Regions from separate parts of the Peribacillus sp. NJ11 genome, predicted to be linked through region 4. Evidence: riboswitches for the same ligand, from Rfam matches in the RefSeq annotation. Region 4 holds a riboswitch; each other region holds the start of a gene.
The links. A riboswitch is a leader RNA that binds a small molecule or an ion and turns the genes downstream of it on or off. The one in region 4 is predicted to bind thiamine pyrophosphate.
Positions count from the first base shown of each region.

Region 1 (6,016 bases), 2.6 Mb from region 4:
CCTATATCAAGTTACGAAAGACTTTAAAGGGAATATATATTTTATCTGCAACCATAAATTGGTTGATGCCAAGAAACTTTCAACTTTTGTATCCTTTGTGCTCATTCTCCAAGAATGTGCAACCATGAAAGTCATACTTGAAGGCGAAAATGTACATGCCATGCTCGAAAAAGTACAGGCTATTTGTAAAGAAAATGATGAAAGTGCATTTGGTTTCCAATCGAACCAAACCGTTATCATTTAAATGATTCCAACAATTTCGGGATAAGAAGAGGTTGTATAGAATGAGAACCATTTTAATGGTCATAGGCGCAATCGTCGTAATCGGCATAATAGCAAATCTTATTTTTTAAGAATGATGAAAGACTGTCAAATGATTGACAGTCTTTTTTTGTGTAGATTTTTATTGGAAAGAGCCTGTGTTCCATAGTCCCTTTTCAGAAAAATTACCACGGCACCTCCCAATCCCTCCATTTATTCAAACCATCCCGAATTTCTTTTCCTTTATCAATCCAATATTGCTTTCTTTGCTCCTCTTCTTCCTTTGTCTGTTGCTCCTCTTCTTCCTTTGCCTGTCGCTCAGCTATAAGTGCCTGTTGTTCAGCTATTAGCGGTCCGATATCTTGAGCTTTAAAGGATTGAGCCGCTTGATTCTGTAGAGCTTTCGACATTATTTTTTGAAAGATGAGTGCACTTCCCTGACTGCTGTGTGTCGTTAGGTAATTTTTTTCATCCGTCTTATCATATCCAGCCCATACAGCACCGACCAGTGAAGGTGAATAACCGATGAACCATTGATCTTTAACCCCTGAAATCCCTTCGATGGGCACTTGTGTGGAACCTGTTTTACCTGCTATTTCATAACCGGAAACAGCCGCGTTTTTAGCTGTGCCATATTCCACTGTACCAAGCAGCATCGCATTCATTTTATCGACGACGCTTTTAGAGGTTACTTTGGTGCTTTTCTCTTTCCAGGCCCCTACCTCTTTTCCATCGTTATTTTCTATTCTTACAATGGCATGAGTTTCCTCCCTTTCCCCATCGTTTGCAAATGCTGAAAAGGCTCCTGCCATCTGCAGCGGGGACACACCTTTCCTCATCCCTCCTAGAGCTAGCGACAGATTTCGATCATCCTTGTCATACGGAATCCCAAACCGCTCAAGTGAATCCAGCCCCTTATCGATGCCAATCTCATTCAATAGCCAAACCGTTGGTACATTCAAGGAATTCATCACCGCTTCATACATGGGTACTTCTCCTTTGTATTCACCGCTCAGGTTTGTTGGCTCATATTCACCGAAGCTCATTTTTTCATCCTTTAAAGGGTCAGTGATATCGTATCCCTCCTCAACCGCTGGAGTGTAAACGACAAGTGGTTTAATGGATGAACCCGGAGATCTTGACAGCTGGGTTGCCCGGTTATATCCCATGAATTGATGCTCACCTCTACCACCGACTAGTGCCTTTATCCCGCCCGTTTCAGGATCAAGGAGGACTGACCCGCTTTGAACCATTTGCTCTGTACTCGTTCCAACTGGAAAATTGGCTTCATTCGCATACACGGATTCTGTAGCCTGCTGCATGGATTGATCCAGTGTAGTGTAAATTTTATAGCCCTTTGAAAGCAGTTCCTCAAGCTTAATTCCATATTTACTCGATGCTTCCGATAAAACATGATCAACATAATAAGGATACTTACCTCTTAATGGATCGGTTTCCTTCTCCCCCATAAGAAGTGTCACCGAATCTTTTTTTGCGGCTGCTTCTTCATCTTTCGTCAAATAACCATGTTCCGCCATTCTGGAAAGAACCAAATCACGCCGCTTCACTGCTCCGTCCAAATTCTTATATGGATCAAGTTTGGATGGTAGATTAATGACACCCGCCAGCAAGGCTCCCTCGGCAACGGTCAATTCAGAGACCTCTTTGGAAAAATAAATATTTGCAGCCTTTTTGATTCCCCATGCCCCATGGCCAAAATAAACTTGATTCAAATACATTTCCAGAATTTCATCTTTCGTATATTGATTTTCAACTTCCTGGGCTAGAAAAAACTCTCCTATCTTCCTCTTCAATGTTCGATCCGATTCCAGCATCGTGATTTTCACAAGCTGCTGGGTGAGCGTGCTCCCGCCTTCAACAACACTTCCAGCCTTCGCATTTTTAACCAAGGCTCGCAAGATCCCTTGATAATCTATACCGTGATGTTCATAAAAACGGTGATCCTCAATGGAAACCACCGCTTGTTTCATATGTTCCGGTATTTCATCTATCGCAACACCTTCGGATTTATTTGCCGTGATCGTACTGGCAAGATTCCCATCCAGATCATAGATTCCTGTCGGTTGCTGAAGATTATTTTCAAGATGGCTTATATCTGCACCCTGCCTGAAATACAAGAGTGAACCGGCGCCTAAAACCACAATCGCCAATATTATAATTAGAACTAATTTCACTAACCCTCTCATTTGTACCCCCATTTTCCCATCTGCGACATGTTTCATTAAAAATATTTTACCCTTTTTATTAAAGAAAACTCGTCGATTGACTAAAAGGCTGCAGCTCAGTCGCTTTTTCTTTTAGCACTATACTCGCGTACCGGCTTCCTTGCTGATGATATTCCTTCCGAATGAAAAATAAAGCACGCCAACTAATTGAAGGACCAGGATTTCATCCAACCATTTTAACAATGCTCGTATCTATCCTTTACCCGTAATTGGCGATCTATATACCAATTAAAGGCGTGAAGCCATTTAAAAGTGGGTATAACACCTTAAAGACTTATAAATGGGAGAGATGATATTATGAAAGACGTAAAAAATATTGTCGTCGCTTTTGATGGAAATGAAGAGAGTACACAGGCCGTGGAATATGGAGCAACAATCAAAAAGGCCTTTCCTGAAGCTGAGCTGACCGTAGTCCATGTCCTAAATGATAAGGTTGAACAGAGTATCATGGGAAACGTCACAGCTCCTGGATTCGTACCCGCTGCAGGATTTTATGTCGATCCCGTTCAGACACATCCCGTCGTTGAAGTTGAACAGCGAGAACAAAAGGTAATTGACACCCCTTCCCCCATCGAGAATAGTGTTCGGAACGCAGAAAGTAATACGTTGAGATTGCTAAGTGAATGTCAAGTCAAGGGGAAATTCGAGATATTGGAAGGACATGCGCCAGATAGCATATGTGAATATGCAGAAAGAACTGCGGCCGACCTCATCGTCGTCGGCAATAGCTCTAAAAGCGGTTTGGAAAAATTCTTTCTGGGAAGTACAAGTAGTTCAATTGCGAAAAACGCCCCCTGTTCGGTATTCATTGCAAAATGAGATTGAGCCAGTTCGCCCTGTACGTATCGTTTGGTCATTCTCCGAAAAAAAGCCGGATTCTTGTAGAATCCGGCTTTCTTGTTAATAGGCTTTTTTCAGTAATACATTTGAAGCTGCCGAATATAACATCATCACCACAATGGCCGATAAAATAAAACTGATCAGCATATAAGTCCCATTATAAATGAATGAATAAACCGCTACTGGCTGTCCTTTTGGCGCTGCAGATCCAAAAAACACGATTCCAGAAGTGAAATGACAGAGAAACCTCAGGAAGCTGCCCAAAAACATGCCACCAATCCCGTATAATTTCGCTTTGGAACGCTTTTCCTCTTTATAGCTGTTTACAAACTTGTTCATGAATACACCGGATATCCCGACAACCATAAAGGCAAGATAATAATCAATGAAGCCTTGAATCGGTGTTCCGATCCATGCTGTACCACTTACAATCTGCAATAGTCCAAGTAACAATCCGGCTAACATCCCACCTTTTATGCCCCAACGATATGCCATCAGAAAAATAGGTACCATGGCTATTGAAATCGAACCCCCTTGAGGCCAGATTCTTGAAAAAATGAATCCAGAGACCATATCCAGTAATAAAGCCAATGAAGCAAAAATGGCGACCTCTGTCATGAATAACGTTTTATTTTTCATCATGCCACTCCTTTCTCCAAAAATGAAAAAGTGTCCATGAGTTCCCCCTGCCAATTTTGCGCAAAAAAAGCAACACCGGGGCGGTAATGGATGCCCAGTATTGCTTGTATCCAAAACCACATCCCTACGCTAGTGCTAACTATCAGGTTCATAGGGTCTGAACTCAACCGTTCACTCTCAGCCTTTTTGGCTCCCCTTGTGGAAGTATTTATTTTTCGATCCTCGGTTAGAATATACTACTAGTTTCTTTAATTGACAACTAAAGAAATTGTATATGTCAACAACTTGTCATTCCCATTTTATGGAGATATTCTTTCTTATAAACAACTTCTTTACATACCTTCAATACATCTGCAATTAACCAAGTTAGATGGTTAAATACGACAATTTTTCTATAGACTCACTAAGGTTTGTTTTGATATCTTTATTAAGCCTAATTTACATTGGGGAGGGAATGGACATGGATAAACATTCGATTTCAGCTGAAAAAGGCGCCTACATAAGCATCGCCGCTTACATATTCTTGTCTGCCCTTAAATTGTCATTTGGTTATTTCGGTGATTCTAAAGGACTTTGGGCAGATGGTTTAAATAATACGACCGATATCATCGCTTCCATAGCCGTATTGATTGGTTTGAAAATTTCGAAGAGACCTCCAGATGATAATCATTCATATGGACATTTACGGGCGGAAACCGTAGCCTCGTTGGTAGCTGCCTTCATCATGATCACCGTAGGCCTGCAGGTTGTATTCAGTGCTATAGAATCCTTCTTCCAGCAAGATTCAACAACCGTTCCCAATATGCTTACCGGTTATGTCGCCCTATTCTCTGCAATCTTCATGTACGGAATCTACCGTTATAACTTAGCATTAAGTAAAAAGATCAACAGCTCTTCCATCTACGCCGTTGCACAGGATAATCGTTCCGATGCCCTTGTCAGTGTCGGTGCTTTCATTGGAATCATCGGTACTAAGATGGGAATCCCTTGGCTTGATGCAATAGCTGCAGCAGTCGTGGGGATCATCATATGCAAAACGGCCTGGGATATCTTTCGGGATGCCTCCATCTCTTTAACCGATGGTTTCGACGAGCAGCTCCTGCAAAAGATCGGACAAACCATTATATTGACAGAAGGTGTTAAAGACATGAGTGAAATTAAGGCCCGTATGCACGGAAGTGAAATCCTGCTCGAAACTACCGTTCATGTTAACCCTCTTTTGACCGTCATCCAAGGTCACGATATTACGGTTAAAATCGAAGAGAATCTTTTGAAGGAATATAATATCCAGCATGTGATCGTTCATATCGAACCATATACATTTCATAAAAAAAGGTAACCGTCATTAACTTTACGGATACCTTTTTTTATTATTAATTCATGTAATCACTGTAATAAAACTGTGTCAAAAAAGGTATTTATCGATTGATTGACGAATATTTATCCAATTGACACATGTTAAAAGAACTCTAATCTGTTATCATAAAAGCAAGATGTAATTATTTTAATATTTTGTAATTTTTTTCTAATACATTAATTTCTGGGTCAAAAGTAAATTCATTTTCCTACAGTATGGAGGGCAAAATGGTATCTAATCGAGAAATGACCATTCACTTTTTATCTTCTCAAAAAAGCAGTATCATATCCAAATGGAAAGATGAGTTGCTGCATTTACCGGACGGATATATGGGATATTTTAAGGGAGAAGTGGAAAATATCTTTAATCTGCTAATGGATCAGCTTGGAAAATCGGATACTGACATAGACGATGTAATGAAGGTCGTAGGGGGAAAAATTGCGTCTGATCGAGTTAATAAGCAATTGGATATGGAAAATTTCTTTTCCACTGCAACCATCGGCAGATCCATCATCATTGAGCACGTTTTGAATTCCGAAGCACCCAAAGAAGAGATATCCGATCTAATTAAGCAAATAAACGTTTACTTCGATAAACTCATTCATTTTGCATTATCCCATTATACCGAATTGAAAACGACGGAACTAGAAGAACGCTATAATTTCATAAGCCC
Region 1 is NZ_JAUCFO010000001.1:19,749-25,764, forward strand. Features, by position in the region: gene QUF86_RS00105 (hypothetical protein) at 1-244, shown strand, start outside; gene QUF86_RS00110 (transglycosylase domain-containing protein) at 447-2,504, opposite strand; gene QUF86_RS00115 (universal stress protein) at 2,805-3,326, shown strand; gene thiT (energy-coupled thiamine transporter ThiT) at 3,408-3,986, opposite strand; TPP riboswitch at 4,091-4,193, opposite strand; gene QUF86_RS00125 (cation diffusion facilitator family transporter) at 4,441-5,325, shown strand; gene QUF86_RS00130 (histidine kinase N-terminal domain-containing protein) at 5,571-6,016, shown strand, end outside.
Region 1: another riboswitch for thiamine pyrophosphate. It lies ahead of thiT (energy-coupled thiamine transporter ThiT); the one in region 4 lies ahead of QUF86_RS12965 (ABC transporter substrate-binding protein).

Region 2 (6,016 bases), 2.6 Mb from region 4:
TAATTGGGTTATATAGCCCTACTACCAGTATATCCGCTTTATCGTTTGCCTTTATTAGGGTTGATATAATCTTATCCAGATGGTTGATATACTCCCGTTTACCATCATCGATTTTTCGGTCACTTATTTTCTCCAAGTTCCCGCCGTTACTATTGATCAAGTCATTCGTTCCAATATAAACGATGAAAGTATCGGCTTTATCAAGTTTCGTTTTAATGCGGTAATCATCAAGCTGCTTCATTACCCCATCCGTTTCCTGACCTTTTATACCGTAATTCCAAAAACTCACTTTTTGTTCCGATTCCGGATTATTCAATTCATCATCCAGACCGTCTACATATCCTTCCCCGTCCTTATCCCCTTTTCCATAGGTTAACGAATCTCCAAAAGCCATCACCCTTTGTACATCTTTCGCTTCCGAGGCTTGAAATTTATATGCAGCGAAACATATTATTAGTACAATAATTAATAAACCTGCTATTTTTTTCATTTGCTTCTCCTTTTGTCTATTTACTATGAAGTATTTAATCTTTTAAATACCCAAAAATCTGTAGTCCTAACATATAAAATGAATTGTCAGATAAAGAGCAAAGGGTGTATGATAGTATAAAACTTTCAATGGATTGGGTTTCATTCACCGTCCCTTAATAAAAAACCGGCGATACCCTTTATTCTGGAGATAGAATATAGATAGGAGTTTAAATCATGGAAGAGCACATAGAGTTTAGAAAGGCAGAACTATCGGACTTACCCAGGATCGTTGAAATATATAATTCGACAATTGCTTCAAGAATGGTCACGGCGGATACGGAACCTGTATCCGTACAATCGAGGGTTAAATGGTTTGAGGAACATGATTCAGAAAGTCGACCGCTATTTATCATTACTATAGAAGGGGAAACTGCTGGATGGATGAGCTTTCAATCGTTCTATGGGCGGCCGGCCTATAATTCCACGGCTGAAATCAGCATTTATATTGATGATTATTTCCGGGGAAAAGGAATCGGACAAATTTCGATTCAAAAGGCAATTGATGTGAGCCCAAAATTAGGGGTGAAGACTCTATTAGGTTTCATTTTTGCCCACAATGCACCAAGCCTGAAGCTTTTTTCCAAATTCGGGTTTGAAAAATGGGCACATTTACCTCAAGTTGCCGAGCTGGATGGCATTGAACGGGATTTGATCATTCTTGGTAAACGTGTCGATATTTAAATATATTTATTTAAAAGCTATTGCCTTGTGTAGTAGCTTTTTTCTCTGATTAAACGAGGACGAAATAGTGAATTTAGAAATACCTATATACTCTCTGGAGGGAAAAATATTCAGATTCTCTTTTATTTGTCAACGCATTTAACAGCGCATCCAATTCTTGACTTGCTTGAACAGTTAGAAGACTTGTAAAACCATAAACTGCTGCCAATTTGATCATTTCCTCTCTCTTTTCTTCTACTTTTTCTATAGTTACCTTCCGGCAAATCATATAAACACCTCCTAATTTTTCAATATTTTTACACTTTCATCATAATGAAACTCGTAGTTAAAATCAACTATTTTCCGGAAATTAAATGTGTTATTTCATAGGTTAAATGTGACAAAAAGCCTATTTCAGTCTCTAATTATGTATATTTTGTGACATCCTATATATAAACCTAAATAAAAAAAGCATCCACAAGTGTGATACATTGCGAATGCTTACATCATATCCCTATCCCACGAACCCAAAATATAGTCTATCGCTTACTATGTCATCCATTCCGAAGGAGACTCGTTATTAGGTCTATTTATAACAATCTTATATTCATCTTCAAGTACTTTTAACGGGGCATCGTAAAGGTGCCTTTCATCAGAGGTTTTGTATACTCCATTGGCCAATAACTCTTCAATAAGCTTTGCCTTCCTCTGTTCAATCCTCTTAAATAATTCCGCCATGTAAATGGCTCCTTTCCTAGTCATCATAAAGCCTGCTTCTAGTTGAGCTAAACTGTATTAACTGGTTTGATTTTCACCAAATTATATATACCTTTATTATTATGTCACTAAACGTTATTCCGCAAAAATAAAAGCCTCTTCTAATTCAAGAAGAGGCTGACAGTGTCCGTACGGCTCTTCTTATCTTCCAAGCATATGCTTGTTGGATTTAGCACAGTTCCCAAAATGGGTCTGCTGCCGAGGTTTCTTTGGGCCAAGTCCCTCCACCTCTCTGGATAAGAATTCAATATATAATTGATGTAGACATGATTTTATCCCAATAATCATCAAAAGTCAATTACCTGGATCTCCCTTTTTTCCTGAGCCATAAAGGATTCCCTCTTTCAAATACGGGTTGCATTTTCTTGTCTTTCTGATATGATGTCAGTAATTACATACAATTCACACCACTAGGGGAGTCTTTTTTAAGACTGAGATGGAATTAGTTCCGGACCCTTTGAACCTGAACCGGCTCATACCGGCGGAGGGAAGTGGATGATATCGTCCATTTACAGACTTTATCCATCTACCCCGTTCCGTATTCAGGAGCGGGGTTTTTTATTGGGTGTAAACAGGGGGATCCATTCTAAAGGAGGATGAACAATGGAGAATACTAAATTAGAAACATTCAGTGATAGACTTCATGGACGGGCAAAAGAGATTTGGAAAAGGAACCATTCACATCCCTTTGTCCAGGCAATTGGAAACGGCACACTTCCTGAAAAGAAATTTGCCTATTACCTGAAGCAGGACTATATCTATCTCATGGATTATTCCAAGCTCTTTGCTTTAGGTGTCATCAAAGCTCATAATATCGAAACCATGGCAAAGTTTGCGAGTATTTTAAATGAAACCCTTCAAGTTGAAATGGATATCCATCGGCATTATGCTTCAGAATTCGGAATCAGCTCCAAGGAATTGGAAGATACAGAACCCACACCAACCACTCTAGCCTATACGGGTTACATGCTAAATGCAGCTCAGCATGGGACTTTGGCAGACCTGATAGCCTGTCTCCTGCCATGTGCTTGGGATTATTATGAGATCGGTTTGCTATTGAAAGAACAAAATGGTGAAGCATTGGAAAACAATCGCTACTCTGATTGGATAAGGTCATATTCATCTCCTGAATTCGGTGAAGCACACAAGTGGCTGATTGCTTTGTTGGAAGAATTAACTGAAGGCATGCCCGAAAAGGAACTTCTTAGATTAGAAAAGCACTTTTTGGTGACTTCCCGATATGAATATTTATTCTGGGATATGGTTCAAAATGAGCAGGATTGGCCACTGTAGGTCGTTGATATGATGAATCCAATCAAGAAATTGACATTGACCGCCATGATTACGGCTATAACGACTTTAACCAGTTCATTTATTTTCATCCCTGCCGGATTTGCAAAAGTCTTTCCTATTCAACATCTGGCAAATGTCCTGACAGCCGTATTATTGGGACCTGCTTATGCGGTAACACAAGCTTTTTTAGTTTCCATCATTAGAAACATGTCTGGTACCGGTTCAATTTTCGCCTTTCCTGGCAGCATGATCGGTGCACTTTTGGCTGCCGTCGTATATCGAAAAACACAAAGCTTAAAATTCGCTTGTTTAGGGGAAGTGATCGGGACCGGCATTTTCGGTTCCCTAGCCTGTTATCCACTTGCAATCCTCCTATTGGGAGAAAAAGCTGCTCTTTTTGGTTTTTTACCAGCTTTTATGCTTAGTTCATTCGCAGGTGCGATTTTAGCTTTCATATTACTTAAAATACTTCTAAAAAATAATTATATGAAGGGGTTTTTTTATGAAAACAGCATTAACCATCGCAGGCTCTGATTCAGGGGGCGGTGCTGGAATACAAGCTGATTTAAAAACATTTTCTGCACATGGGGTCTTTGGAATGTCAGCAATCACAGCCGTAACCGCACAAAATACAATGGAAGTGCGTTCAATTCAGGCCATCGATACAGCTATCATTTCGGATCAAATTGCAGCCATTTTTGAAGATATTCGTGTCAATGCAGTAAAAATAGGTATGCTTGGATCAAAAGAAATAGTGGAAACAGTCGCTGCGTCCCTTAAAACATTCTTACCTGACATCGTTATCCTTGATCCTGTCATGATTTCCAAAAGCGGCCACCATTTGCTCGACGAAAAAGCCGTCTCTGCCTTAAAAACGGAATTGCTTCCGCTTGCAACACTTGCAACCCCAAATGTACCAGAAGCGGAAGTTCTTACTGGCTTGTCGATTCGAACGAAACAAGATTTTTACAGGGCATGCATATCCATACAAGAACTGGGCCCTAAAGCCGTTTTACTTAAAGGGGGCCATGCAGCGGGAAATCCAAATGATCTCTTTTATGATGGGACTGACTTCCACTGGATAAAGGGAGAACGCATTCATACAAAAAACACACATGGTACAGGCTGTACCCTGTCATCCGCCATTACATCCAACCTGGCAAATGGACTGACATTGCTGGAGTCGATCGAACAGGCCAAGATCTATATTTCTGAAGCCATTCGTAATAGCTTTTCAATCGGTAAGGGTCATGGACCTGTCCACCATTTTCATTCATTTTCAAAAAAAGAACGGAGTGAATTAATATGAATGTTCCTGCAGCCGATTTATTCGTGAAGGTAAGAGAAGGAAAACCACTCGTTCACCAAATCACCAACTTTGTTACGGTCAACGACTGTGCAAATGCCACCCTTGCCATCGGTGGTTCGCCTGTTATGACATCGAGCCCAAGAGAAGTGGCGGATATGGTCAAATTAGCAGATGCATTGGTCCTTAATTTCGGTACGATTGATGATAAAGCCTTGGAAGCAATGGAGATTGCCGGTAAGACGGCAAATGCCCTGGATATCCCGGTCATTTTGGACCCGGTGGGAGTGGGTGCCACCGCCTATCGGACAGAGCAAGTCACAGAACTCCTACGTAAGGTTAATTTCCAAATCATTCGCGGAAATGCGAGTGAGATCCATCGATTGATGGGTGGGGATATCGTTACACGGGGGGTGGATTCGGGGGAACTTGCGATTAGCAATGCGGAGCTGGCTGCACAAGCGGCAAATAAATTGAATAGTGTCGTCGTGGTCAGCGGAGCGAAGGATGCTGTTAGTGATGGAAAACATACGTCCATAATCGACAACGGGAACCTCCTTTTAACAAATGTTACAGGTACCGGATGCATGGCCACTGCTCTTATCGGAACCTTTTCCGGAGTCACGGACGATTTCTATGCTGCTGCAGTTGCCGGTATCTCTACCATGAGCATTTCAGGGGAACTGGCTGCTGGAAAACTTCAAGAAGATGAAGGAACAGGCACGTTTCGTGTGAGATTAATCGATGCAATATCAAGAATGAATAAGGAAACCTGGATGCATGAGGTGAAAATAAATGAAGAAATCCAAAATTGATTTAAGCTTATATTTAGTTACGAAAGAGTCCATAGCAATAGAAGATTTGACCAAAATCATTACAGAATCGGTTTCAGGAGGAGTCTCGATCGTACAACTTAGAGAAAAAAACAATTCCTCCCTTTCCTTTTATAAAAAAGCTTCTGCATTAAAACAGTTATTGAACGAGCTGTCCATTCCCCTTATCATTAATGACCGGGTAGATATAGCACTTGCTGTTGCAGCTGACGGAATTCATATTGGGCAAGATGACCTTCCACTGCCTGTCATCAAACAAATGGTTCCTGACGATATGATTATCGGGGTATCAGTCTCCACTCTTGAAGAAGCAATTGAAGCCGAACGAAATGGAGCAGATTATATCGGAGTCGGTTCCGTTTTCCCTACGAAGACCAAACAAGATGCAACGCTAATGGCAATTGAAGATCTGGAGGAAATTTGCCGCAGCGTATCGATTCCCGCCGTTGCCATCGGGGGTATAACTGCCGATAACATTTCCTCGCTTTCTGATAGCGGGCTATCCGGAACGGCAGTCGTTTCAGCCATCATTAATGCTGATAGTCCGAAGACTGCCTCCGAATTCCTTTTAAAAATAATAAAAGACTTTAAATAACGAAATGAGGGGACTGAATTC
Region 2 is NZ_JAUCFO010000001.1:5,207,577-5,213,592, forward strand. Features, by position in the region: gene QUF86_RS25445 (DUF459 domain-containing protein) at 1-490, opposite strand, end outside; gene QUF86_RS25450 (GNAT family N-acetyltransferase) at 706-1,212, shown strand; gene QUF86_RS25455 (aspartyl-phosphate phosphatase Spo0E family protein) at 1,286-1,480, opposite strand; gene QUF86_RS25460 (Fur-regulated basic protein FbpA) at 1,741-1,953, opposite strand; SAM riboswitch class I at 2,107-2,211, opposite strand; TPP riboswitch at 2,371-2,475, shown strand; gene tenA (thiaminase II) at 2,572-3,261, shown strand; gene thiW (energy coupling factor transporter S component ThiW) at 3,274-3,795, shown strand; gene thiD (bifunctional hydroxymethylpyrimidine kinase/phosphomethylpyrimidine kinase) at 3,764-4,570, shown strand; gene thiM (hydroxyethylthiazole kinase) at 4,567-5,382, shown strand; gene thiE (thiamine phosphate synthase) at 5,363-5,995, shown strand.
Region 2: another riboswitch for thiamine pyrophosphate. It lies ahead of tenA (thiaminase II); the one in region 4 lies ahead of QUF86_RS12965 (ABC transporter substrate-binding protein).

Region 3 (6,016 bases), 1.7 Mb from region 4:
GCGCCTTCGGTATTCCTCAAACCATTCCAGTAATGCAAAGGTATTTTTCGAATCTTGGCCAAAGGTTGGCTCATCCAGGAGAATGATTTTTTTGTCTATTACGATTGAGGCAGCTACACTTAAGCGACGCTTTTGACCCATTGATAATTGAAACGGATGTTTATCCCGATGTGCCTCAAGGCGGAACACTCCAAGCAATGATCGGACTCTCTCCTCGATTTCTTGTTGCGGCCTTTTTTCAATTCTCAATGAATAAGCAATTTCTTCATATACAGAATTTGCAACGAACTGAAACTCAGGATTTTGAAAAACAAACGTCATATGATCCGTTAGATTTTTCACCCTTCTAATAGGGGACCCCATTAATTCATACTTACCACTCGTTTTTATGAACTGCATCAGTGAATGTAAAAGAGTACTCTTCCCCGCGCCATTTTCTCCACTGATTACAATCCATTCCCCTGAATTGACCTGCAGCTCTTCAACCTTGATTTTCGCTTCCTTTTTCCGGAATCCGCTAAAACCTTGCACATGCATAAGGGGGGAACCAACACTAAATGGGTTTTCACGAATGAGCTCATGGTCATGTACATACTCATCCCAAACACCAGGGAACCAAATTCCATGTTCTTTCATTTCATTTTTATATAGGGAAAGAATGGTATCTTTTGGACCATCAGCTATGATTTGACCGTCATCATTAAAAAGCACGATTCGTTCGATGAATTCTAAAACATGATCAATTTTATGTTCCACGATAATAACCGTCTTGTCTCGTCCGACTCCCTTCAACAAGTCCCAAATTTCTTTTGTTCCTTCCGGATCGAGCATGGCGGTTGGTTCATCTAAAAATATCACTTCCGGTTCAAGGGCCAATACTGAAGCAATGGCCAGACGCTGTTTCATCCCGCCTGATAATGTATCAATACTTGTATGGATATCTTTTAGGTTCAATCCTACCTCATGGATATGTTTTTGGATCTTCTCTTTCATTTCTTTCTTAGGGACGGAAAGATTCTCAAGGACGAAGGCAATTTCCTCATCCGCAAATGGCATGCAAAACTGACTATCAGGGTCTTGAAAAACATATCCCCATGAAGAAGGACACTTCAATTCTTCCGCCTTCATCGGAACTTCGATGGAATTCGGAATTAATCCGCTTAATACTTGCAAAAGAGTCGACTTACCACATCCTGATGGTCCCAACAATAGAACTTTTTCACCTTTATCAAATGAGACGGATAAGTCCTTGAAAATCAAGGACTCATCACCTGGAAATTTCATTCTTAACTTCTCAACATGAACGATTCGTTCCATGGCCATCAACCTCTACTTTTGGTCCAGTTCTGCATAATCTTTACTTGAAACTGGACGAACAAGATTAGTTACTCCTGTTGCTTCCAGGACTTTAACTAGATAATAAGCTGTTACACCTGCAAAGAATATGGAACCCAAGAACCTCGCAATCATGAATAACGATAGATTCCAAAGGGAGAGCGCACCTATTTCCCCGTATGCAAAATCCATGATGACTGATCCCAGGCAGGAAGCCACCGCAGCTAAAACGGCCACCGACATATTGAATTTTTTATATCTGAACGCCATGAACAGCAGTTCAGCGAACAAACCTTGGACCACCCCATATAAGAGTACGGTCAACCCCCATGGTGAACCCAGAAAGAATTCACCGGAAGCTGCAGCTATCTCTGCCAGAAGTGCTACACCCGGTTTCCGTAAAATCAAAAAGGCAACGGGGCCAGCTATAAACCACATTCCATAAATAAGTTGATCTAGATGTAATCCGAATGGTTTAACGGAATAATAAATCGAACCCCAAAGGATATAAACGATTCCAAATGCTACGGCAATCACGATAGTGACTAATATATCCGTTAATTTCAATCCTTTTTTCATGTTTCATTCTCCTTTATACTTCCAGTATTTCCTTATGAACAGGCCATGTCTCTAAGCGATAAGCCATTTCCCAAAATGAGTATTCATATTGGCTGCTAAGGATAAAATGTTCCTTCATTCTTTCCTTATCTTCATCTGTTACTTTTTCAGCAATCTCATCAAGCCTCGCAATTTGTTCTTCCACCAAAGAGCGGAACCACTCTCCTCCGTAAGCCGCTATCCATTCTTGATAAATCGGCTCTTCCGGTTCACACCCTTGCAGCTTTTCGCCAATTTCATAATACAGCCAGTAACATGGCAAGATAGCTGCAATAACATCCCCTAAATGTCCAGAATACGCCGCACGATACATATGGGAAGTGTAAGCATAAGCAGTCGGGGCGGGTTTGAAATTTTCCCTTTCTTCTTTTGTGATGCCTAATCTCTCAGAAAAATTTTCATGAAGCTTCAACTCCGCTTCATATGTTCCTTGTGCGTGGCCGGCAAGCCTGCTTGTTGTATGTAAGTCTGTTGCCTTTACTGCTCCTAAAGCTTGAACTCTAGCAAAATGAGATAAATAATAGGCATCTTGCATGACATAAAAACGAAAACACTCTAATGGCAATGTGCCATCTCCAATTCCTGCAACAAACGGGTGATTAAAACTAGCTTCCCAAATATGATCAACTTCCTGGCGGATTTCCTCTGAAAACTTCATGTCCATTACCTCCAAATTCTATTTTTCAATGAATGATACGGGATAAAAAACTTTAATCACCTCTTTTTTTGCAAATAAAAAACCACTTTCTTTAACGTAAAGAAAGTGGTTGTACTTGAAATAATACAGAAACGTATTGTCCCAGACCCCACTTCCCTACGCTGGTATAAACCAGATCAGGTTCTAAGAGTCTTAAAGTCATACTTTAATCTCAGCTTCTCAGGTAAAATCAAATTTCACCTATAAAGCACCCCTAGTGGTACAAATTGTATATATAATTCATTTGCCTTTATATTAACACGATAAATCCAATTGTCAAACGATTAGAAAAAGTTTTCAAGCTATATTGCTTTAGGATTACTAGCCTTTCAATCTTGCATACCCGCCTAACCACGATCAATTAAACCATTGTTAATCCACCATTTACGGAAAGAGTTTGCCCCGTAATATACCCTGCATCTTCCGAAACGAAATAGGCAACAGCACTGGCAATGTCCTCGGGTTGAGCTAGCCGACGAAATGGAATAGCTTTTTCCAAGGCGCTTGCTATACCATCATTATAAGAGCCTATTTCTTGAAATAGAGGAGTATCAGCAGGGCCTGGTGCAACACAATTGATGTTGAGTTTGTGACGTGCCATTTCTCTTGCTATCGTTTTTGTGAAGGCAATCACCCCTCCCTTAGCAGCCGAATAAACTGCCTCTCCACTTGATCCGACCCTAGCTGCATCTGATGCAATATTTACTACCTTGCCGTAACCATTTTCAATCATGAGAGGTAAAATTTCCTTGCAAGTATGGATCTGCCCAAGTAAATTAATATCGATAATCCTTTTCCAAGTGCTGGGATCACTTTTTAAAAAAGGTTCCACCTTATCCCAGCCTGCATTATTAACCAATATATCTATTCTTTGATAATGGTTCACTGATTCTTCAACGGCTTTTTTAACACTTTCTAATTTCGTTACATCACAATGGACCGCTCTGGCTTCAAAACCCGACTTTTCGATTATAGAAACCGTTTCCTCTGCATTTTTATGATTTATATCAGCCACGATGATGTTAAAATTGCGAGAAGCCAATTTTTTTGCAATCTCTCTGCCAATTCCGCTTCCGGCACCTGTGATAAATGCCATTCTTTTATTCATCATATTCCCCTCCACTTTCACCATTTAGTCAATATGGATTTATTTAAGCTGCTTATATATTGTCTATTATCTTTTCATTTATCATTTCCCGGAGCCGGAATTTCTGGATTTTCCCGCTTGCCGTACGAGGAAAGTCATCCATTATTTCAAGAAATTCAGGCCAATATTGTTTGGCCAAACCCTTTTCCGAGAGAAATTCCTGCATGGAATCCATCGTGATCGGGCTCTTCCCCATTTTCATGCTGATACATGCACATGCTTTTTCCTGAAGACGAGAATCTGGAACAGCGATAACCTGAGCGCTAGAAATATCCGGGTGTTCATACAATACATTTTCTACATAAGCGACTGGAATATTTTCGCCACCACGTATGATTATGTCTTTGTTTCTTCCAGAAATCCGGATAAATCCATCTTCATCAATAAATGCTCGATCACCGGTAATGAACCATCCGTCACTATACTCAGCTAAAGTATCATCGATCCGTTTAAAATAGCCGACAAAAAGAGCCGGACCCCTTACTAATAAAGAACCTTCTATATTCGGAGCACAGATCTCCCCTTCAAGATCCACTACTTTTAGCTCCATCCCCGGAAAGGGAATTCCGTCGGTATTCATCAGTTTTTCTTCTGGATCCTCAAGTCTCGTCAAGGTTACCAAGCCATCTTCCGTTTGTCCCCATCCTGACAATATCTTGAACGGTACTTTTTCCACGGCTTCCTTTACTAAATGCCTGGGAATCGGGGCACCTAAAGCTACGAAGACTCGTAGCGAATTGAGGTCATAACTTTCTATCCCTTCCATTTGAACCGTATCTTGCAGAAAAGGAGTAGCTCCCGCCGTAAACGTTATCTTTTCCTTCTCAACCCATTCAATAAACTCTCTCGGATTCCAAATGTCTTGATAGACTCCCGTACCTCCAATATGAGTAGGGAGCCTAACTCCATAACCAAAACCTGTTTGATGAGCGAACGTTGACGCCATGAAAAGAACGTCATCGGAGGTTAAATGTAAGTGGTCAATCCAATAATCCGTTGATATACAAAGAGTATTATGTGTATGCATTACTCCTTTTGGACTTCCAGTGGTTCCCGAGGTAAAGATAATTTCAGTCACATCATTGGGGTCATGTGTGATTTCATCCAAAATGGATGAATCCATCCGGTCTTCCCAAGTTTCCTCAAATAGTGAGGAGAACAGTTTCATCCCCTTCGGCGCCTTGTCCCCAATCACATATATATGTTTCATTGATGGCCATTGATGGCTTAGTCTCTCAATCATGTCAGGGTAATAAAACCCACGGAAATAATCTGGTACAACAATCATTTTTGATTCTGCCATCCCAACCATATAGCCAATTTCCCTATCCCGATAAATCGGTATCAAGGGATTGCTAATGGCACCGATTCTTGTAACAGCATAATGTAAGATTATAAATTCATTCCAGTTAGGCAGTTGAAAAGAGACAACATCCCCTTTACCCAATCCTATATGCAAGAGACCCAAAGCGATTCGATCGACCAACTTACCAAGCTGCTTGTAAGTAAAACTACTTTTTTTATCGATAATCGCTATCTTATCTGGATGCTTTACTATAGCATCATTCAAATAATCCAAGATCGTTCGGTTTGGCCAAACGCCTTGATATTTCCCCACATATTCCTGAGTCAAAATCGTCTCCAATTTCACCAGTTTCCATCCCCCTCATCAACCTCTGAATTTTTTAAAATCTACAGGCCTCTTTTCCAGGAAGGCATTTTTTCCTTCTTCCGATTCTTGTGTATTGTAAAACATCGCTAAACTGCCCATCGATAGCTGAGAAATCCCTTGAATGTTTGCACTATCTGCATTAAAGGAATATTTAAGCATCTTTAGCGCAGTTGGACTCTTATCAAGGATCTTTCTTGCCCATTCTTCTGCTGCCTCGTGCAGTTGTTCTGGGGCAACGATTTTGTTCACAAGTCCCATTTCCTTTGCTTCTTGTGCAGAATATTGTTCACACAAATACCAGATTTCCCTTGCTTTCTTTTCTCCGACAATTCGTGCTAAATAAGCTGAACCAAAACCTGCATCATAACTACCGACCTTTGGCCCGCTCTGGCCGAATTTTGCCGTGTCAGATGCAATTGTTAGATCACAAATGACATGAAGGACATGTCCGCCTCCGATGGCAAACCCATTAACCGCTGCAATGACCGGCTTAGGAATGTTGCGGATCGTTTGGTGCAGCGTTTCGATTTCCAGTCCCATTCCACCA
Region 3 is NZ_JAUCFO010000001.1:4,284,335-4,290,350, forward strand. Features, by position in the region: gene QUF86_RS21015 (ABC transporter ATP-binding protein) at 1-1,317, opposite strand, end outside; gene QUF86_RS21020 (ECF transporter S component) at 1,330-1,914, opposite strand; gene tenA (thiaminase II) at 1,928-2,611, opposite strand; TPP riboswitch at 2,748-2,876, opposite strand; gene QUF86_RS21030 (SDR family NAD(P)-dependent oxidoreductase) at 3,012-3,758, opposite strand; gene QUF86_RS21035 (AMP-binding protein) at 3,811-5,448, opposite strand; gene menB (1,4-dihydroxy-2-naphthoyl-CoA synthase) at 5,467-6,016, opposite strand, start outside.
Region 3: another riboswitch for thiamine pyrophosphate. It lies ahead of tenA (thiaminase II); the one in region 4 lies ahead of QUF86_RS12965 (ABC transporter substrate-binding protein).

Region 4 (6,016 bases):
AAAGCTGCCGGTCATCTTTGATATCCAACCGGGTTTCGTCCCGTCCGATTTTCCGTGGGTGGAAGAAAAGGTTCCAGCCAATTTATTGGAATCCTCCTATGCCTGGAAAACCTATTTGAATTTGGGCATCATTTGTGCGGGCGGGTCAGATGCGCCCATTGAGCCATTAAATCCAATTTTGGGCATTCATGCAGCTGTCACAAGAACGAAAATCAACAGTGAGGACAGTACCGTATATGGCTTGGATGAAAGGCTTTCCGTTTATGAGGCCTTCGCACTTTATACAAAAGGGAGTGCTGCGGCAATCGGCCAGGAAAAACGCCGCGGTCAGATCATCAAAGGGTATGATGCCGATTTTACCGTGTTTAATCTGGATGTCTTTGCTGTTGCGCCGGATGATCTCCTAAAAGCTGAGGCGGTCATGACGGTCATCGATGACAGAATCATGTATGATAATAATTAACGGTTACAAAAAAAGAAATGGATATACAAAATAGTTAAATGGAATTCGGTTAAAGGAATGTAAATGGAAAGAAGGCAGGTTATGAAAGTGGATGAACAAAAAGAAGGGGCGATCTATGCAGCCCTTTCTTACATGATGTGGGGAGTCGTGCCGATTTACTGGAAGTTCCTACAGGGAGTCGGTGCTACGGAAATTTTAGCTCAGAGGGTATTATGGTCTTTCGTTTTCATGCTGGTTTTATTGATGTTCATGAAAAAATGGCAAGCGTTTCTTGATTATGTCAAAATCATTTTGCGAAATCCCAAACTCTTTGCAGCATTACTAACGGCGTCACTGCTCGTTACTGCTAATTGGGGTGTGTTCATCTGGGCCGTTAACTCAGGACGGATCCTCGACACGAGCCTTGGATATTATATCAACCCGCTAGTTAGTGTACTATTGGGAGTGATAGTCTTAAAAGAAAAATTGAGCGGAGCACAAATCATATCGTTCCTGCTTGCAGGAATCGGAGTCTTGATCCTTGGCATTCATTTCGGTACGATCCCGTGGGTCTCTCTTGTTTTGGCCATGACCTTTGGATTATATGGTCTGGCAAAAAAAATGATCAAGGCCGAGTCGGCGATCGGACTGACTCTCGAAACGATGATGGTAACGCCTCTGGCCCTGGGTTACCTGATATACTTGATGAACCAATCAGAAATGCAATTCTTTACAGCGGGAAGCACAAGCTTGCTGTTGGTGGGCGGTGGGATTGTCACGGCCTTGCCACTTTTATATTTTGCAAAAGGGGCGGAGAAGATCCCGTTATCGATGCTGGGCATTTTTCAGTATATCGCTCCGACCTTATCCTTATTGATCGGGGTATTCGTCTATCATGAAAGTTTTACTAAAGCACATCTTTTAGCGTTTTTATTCATATGGTCAGCCTTGGCGGTTTATACGTTATCCATTACGAAATGGGGTCAGGCAAGTGCCCGAAGGTTTAAAGGCAAAGGGAATATTGGTGCGTGAATAAGAAAAAATGCTTGGGAGATCTCTCCCAAGCATTTTTTTATGCCGGTATATAATAAAACGGTTTTACGGCATAGGGGAAATGCCAGGGTCATGAAAGGTAAATCTTCGGACCTATTTCAGAAACAATACAATTGGAAAGGCTGACAGGACTGTCAACGGGCATTGCACGAGGATTATTTTCCAGGAATTGGCTATAGAAGGAACTATCCAAGTTAATGATATGCGTTGTCAGGAATGCCGATATGGTGGCGTTCGGCTTTCTATTGCTATTTAATTCATCGATGATTCCCTGTGCAGTGGTAATCCCGATCCCGTGTCCATAAAAGAGGTTGTTCCCTAATAATATGGCATTTTCACCTTGCCATTCAGGAGTTTCCAAGTCGTGATCAGGGTTTTCGAAGTAAACGCAATCCCCTGGTAAATAATCCGTTCCTTGATGAATATCAAGAGCCATATTGCTTGGAGGGCGAAAGTCATATAGAAATACGTTTGAAAAAAGATAGTCAAAATTCCTAGGACCGATTAAATCCAAAATGGCCTTTAAAAAAGTGACGACTATCGCTGTACCGCATTCGAAAGCGTAAAGCCTTCCATTCAAAAAAATGTCCAGGAGTGCGGCATGAGGGGGAATCCCTGGCTGAAGGGTAAATGTGCCATCCTTTGAAACGCGCCAATATTGTTCATTGCTTGCCGATTCATCAAGCGTGGAAAATTCTGGACTGCTTTTATCTAACGAAATGGCGGCCTCGATGACTCGGTGCCTCAGTTGTATATCGAAATTAAGGTATCCGAAGTTCCGGTATTCAAAAACGTTAGAATCTTCCGCCAGCAATTGGAGAATTTCAAGCGATGTATCAGATGCTACACCTGGTTGGATTTGACTGACATCTAACCATTTGTGATTAATCTTTATCATGATCATATCCACCTTTTGTTTATGAAATGAAGGGTTTATAAAACCAGTACACAAAAAAGTCTACAGGTAATGCTCATTATATGAATGCATGCAAAGAAATGACCATTTGGAGCATTTCAGGCATCATGGCAACCGAGAATGATTGGTATGGCAAGAGGGATGATCATTTTGCTTACAATGATTATCATTTTCCAAAAAGATGTTTTGGTGGCTGTGCTAAACATTTAGGAGGAATACCTTTCCAATTAGGGAGAAGGAGCAAATTAGTATTCCCTTTTCTGAATGAATTGATATAATGAGAGAGAAAAGTTCATATGTGCGAGAAATGTAGGGGGGCCAGTAAAGCTGGCTGAGATTGCGTCCTTTAGATGCTGACTCTTTGAACCTGATCTGGATGATGCCAGCGGAGGGAACATATTATTACTGACTTTCTGTTTTGTATGTTAACGTCCGAATTCATCTTCGGGCGTTTTTTGTATTTTTATAGACCCTGGCGCCCCATTATGGTTCCGGCATATGGATCTTATATGATGTGTAGGAGGATAATAACTTGAATAAATTTTTACCACTGTTGACTTCGTTGTTCCTTTTGGCTGGATGCGGTGCAGGCGGAACTAATGAAAAAGAAGAAGCATCTAAAAATGAAGGCAATAAAGAATTAAAAAAGGTATCGGTCGTGCTCGATTGGACACCGAATACAAACCATACAGGTTTGTATGTAGCCAAGGAAAAAGGATATTTTAAAGAACAAGGTCTGGATGTGGATATTATCATGCCAGGTGAAGCTGGAGCTGATAAGCTTGTCGCTTCAGGGAAATCCGAATTTGGCGTGGGCTACCAGGAGGGCATTACGCAGGCCCGCGTGCAAGGCGTCCCGATTGTTTCGGTAGCTGCTGTCATCCAGCACAATACATCTGGATTTGCTTCACCTGAGGCAAAAAACATTAAAACACCCAAGGATTTTGAAGGGAAAACGTATGGTGGCTGGGGGTCTCCGGTTGAAAAGGCCATCATTGATTCACTCATGAAAGAAGAAAATGCGGATGTAAATAAAGTGGATATAGTGAATACAGGAGACACGGATTTTTTCACTTCGGTTAAAAGGGATATAGATTTTGCCTGGATATATTATGGGTGGACAGGTATTGAGGCTGAGTTGCGAAATGAAAAGCTTAATATGGTTTACTTAACCGAATACTCGGATAAGCTCGATTACTATACACCTGTTTTGACAACGAATGAAAAGATGATAAAAGAGGATCCCGAGACTGTTAAAGCATTCGTTCATGCAGCTTCGAAAGGGTACCAGTTTGCGATAAAGAACCCTGGTGATGCAGCAGACATGCTAATTAAGTCTGCCCCGGATCTTGATGCAAAACTAGTGAAGAAAAGCCAGGAGTGGCTTGCAGCTAAGTATCAGGATGATGCTCCGCGTTGGGGTGAACAAAAGCTTGAAATTTGGAAGAATTACAGTGATTGGATGACGGAAAATAAGCTTCTTGAAGGTGATTTCAATCCTGAAAAAGCATTTACCAATGAATTTTTACCAAAATAGGAGGAAATACAATGGCCAATTCATTAATTAGTATACAAATCATTCCTAAAGGGGATGTCATCCCTTTGGTCGACGAAGCAATCAAGATCATTGATGAATCAGGTGTCAAGTATGAGGTTCACCCGCTTGAAACGACAATGGAGGGTGAGCTTTCCGAACTTTTTGCCGTGATAGAAAAAATGAATGTAAGAATGATTGAATTAGGCTCGCCGAATGTCATATCCCAAGTGAAAATATTATTTCAGCCGAGCGGAATTACGATGGATACGTTAACGGAGAAATATCGGGCATGACCGGAAGGGGAATTTGGAAGAAGGGGGCTCCCTTCTTTCTTTTATTATTGTTGCTGATAATATGGGAGTCAGTGACAGTCTTATTAAAGGTTGAAAAATGGCTGCTTCCCGCTCCGTCGGCCATTTTCATTGAAGGAATTGAGTCGTCCCAGAATCTTTTTGGTCACCTTACATCAACAACTGAGCTTGCGTTATCGGGTTTTTTTATTGGAAGCTGCATTGGATTATTAATCGCGGCAATCCTACATCTGTTTCCAGGCGTGAAGGACGCGGTTTACCCTCTGCTCATACTATCACAAAATATACCTATCATAGTTTTGGCACCGCTTTTAGTAATTTGGTTTGGCTTTGGCATGATGCCTAAGTTAATCGTCATTTCGCTAGTATGTTTTTTTCCGGTTGCGGTTGCTTCATTGGACGGTTTTCGCCAGACACCATACGAACTCAAGCATTATTTCAAGATGATGGGAGCGGGAAAAAACCAGTTATTTTGGAAGCTTGAACTTCCTCACTCGATCCCGTTCATTTTCTCGGGCCTGAAAATTTCGGCCACCTATAGTGTAATGGGTGCGGTTATTTCGGAATGGCTTGGGGCAAAGTCGGGGATTGGTGTTTATATGACGCTCGCTTCCTCTGCGTTCAGGACAGATCGGGTGTTTGTTGCCATTTTCATCATTATGGGAATGAGCCTGCTCTTTTTTGGAATCATCACCTTCCTGGAGAAACACTTAGTTTCATGGAAGATAAAGGAGGGTGCAAAGGATGAAGCTGGAAATTAAAGATGTCTCCTATTCTTTCGATGGTAAACAGAATATTTTAGAGAATATGGATTTCCATGTGGGAGATGGGGAATTTGTCACAATCCTTGGGCCATCCGGCAGTGGTAAAAGTACATTGTTCCACTTGATAGGCGGTATTTTGAAGCCGGATCATGGCAACATTTCGCTGGACGGTAAAAAGATAAATGGCTTAAAGGGCCATATAAGCTATATGCCGCAGCAGCCTTCCCTTTTACCTTGGAGAACGGTATTGGAAAATGTTTTGCTTGGAAGCGAGCTTGCTGGGATCAGAGATAAAGAAAAGGCAAAAGCCCTTTTGGTGAAAGCTGGATTAGCAGAGTACGAGAAAGCATATCCGCATGAATTATCTGGAGGCATGAAGCAAAGGGCCGCATTCATTCGGAGTATCTTAAGTCAACAGGACTTGATGTGCCTGGACGAACCCTTTTCTGCCTTGGATGAACTGACAAGATTGCAAATGCAAAAATGGCTGCTGTCCGTTTGGGAAGAAAATCGGAGGTCGGTGCTTTTTGTTACGCATAGCATCGATGAAGCCGTTTTCCTTTCAGATAGAATATATGTGTTATCAGCAAAACCCGCTGCTGTCATCAAAGAAGTGGCAGTGCCATTTCCAAGGCCAAGAAGTGAAGAACAGCTGCTTAGTGATGAATTTTTCCATTTGAAGAGAGAATTATATGCAGCACTAAAGCCAACTGTTTCGACTTAATTAAGGAGGCGACTAAACTTGAGAATCATCGACAGCCATATCCATTTGGATAGGTATGAAGAAAGTGAGCAGAAGCAGATTCTAACTGATATGGACAAGGTTCATGTGGAATCGTTACTGACTGTTTCCATGAATTTGACCTCTTCCATTAACAATTATCAGCTTTCACGCAAAGATTCACGAATTAAGCCTGCCTTCGGTTTTCATCCAGAGCAGCCCCTCCCGAGTAATGAAGAAGTGGACGAATTATTGAACTGGATAAGGGTACA
Region 4 is NZ_JAUCFO010000001.1:2,625,611-2,631,626, forward strand. Features, by position in the region: gene QUF86_RS12950 (amidohydrolase) at 1-463, shown strand, start outside; gene rarD (EamA family transporter RarD) at 545-1,474, shown strand; gene QUF86_RS12960 (protein-glutamine gamma-glutamyltransferase) at 1,566-2,393, opposite strand; TPP riboswitch at 2,713-2,822, shown strand; gene QUF86_RS12965 (ABC transporter substrate-binding protein) at 2,944-3,948, shown strand; gene QUF86_RS12970 (thiamine-binding protein) at 3,960-4,241, shown strand; gene QUF86_RS12975 (ABC transporter permease) at 4,238-5,020, shown strand; gene QUF86_RS12980 (ABC transporter ATP-binding protein) at 5,004-5,747, shown strand; gene QUF86_RS12985 (TatD family hydrolase) at 5,766-6,016, shown strand, end outside.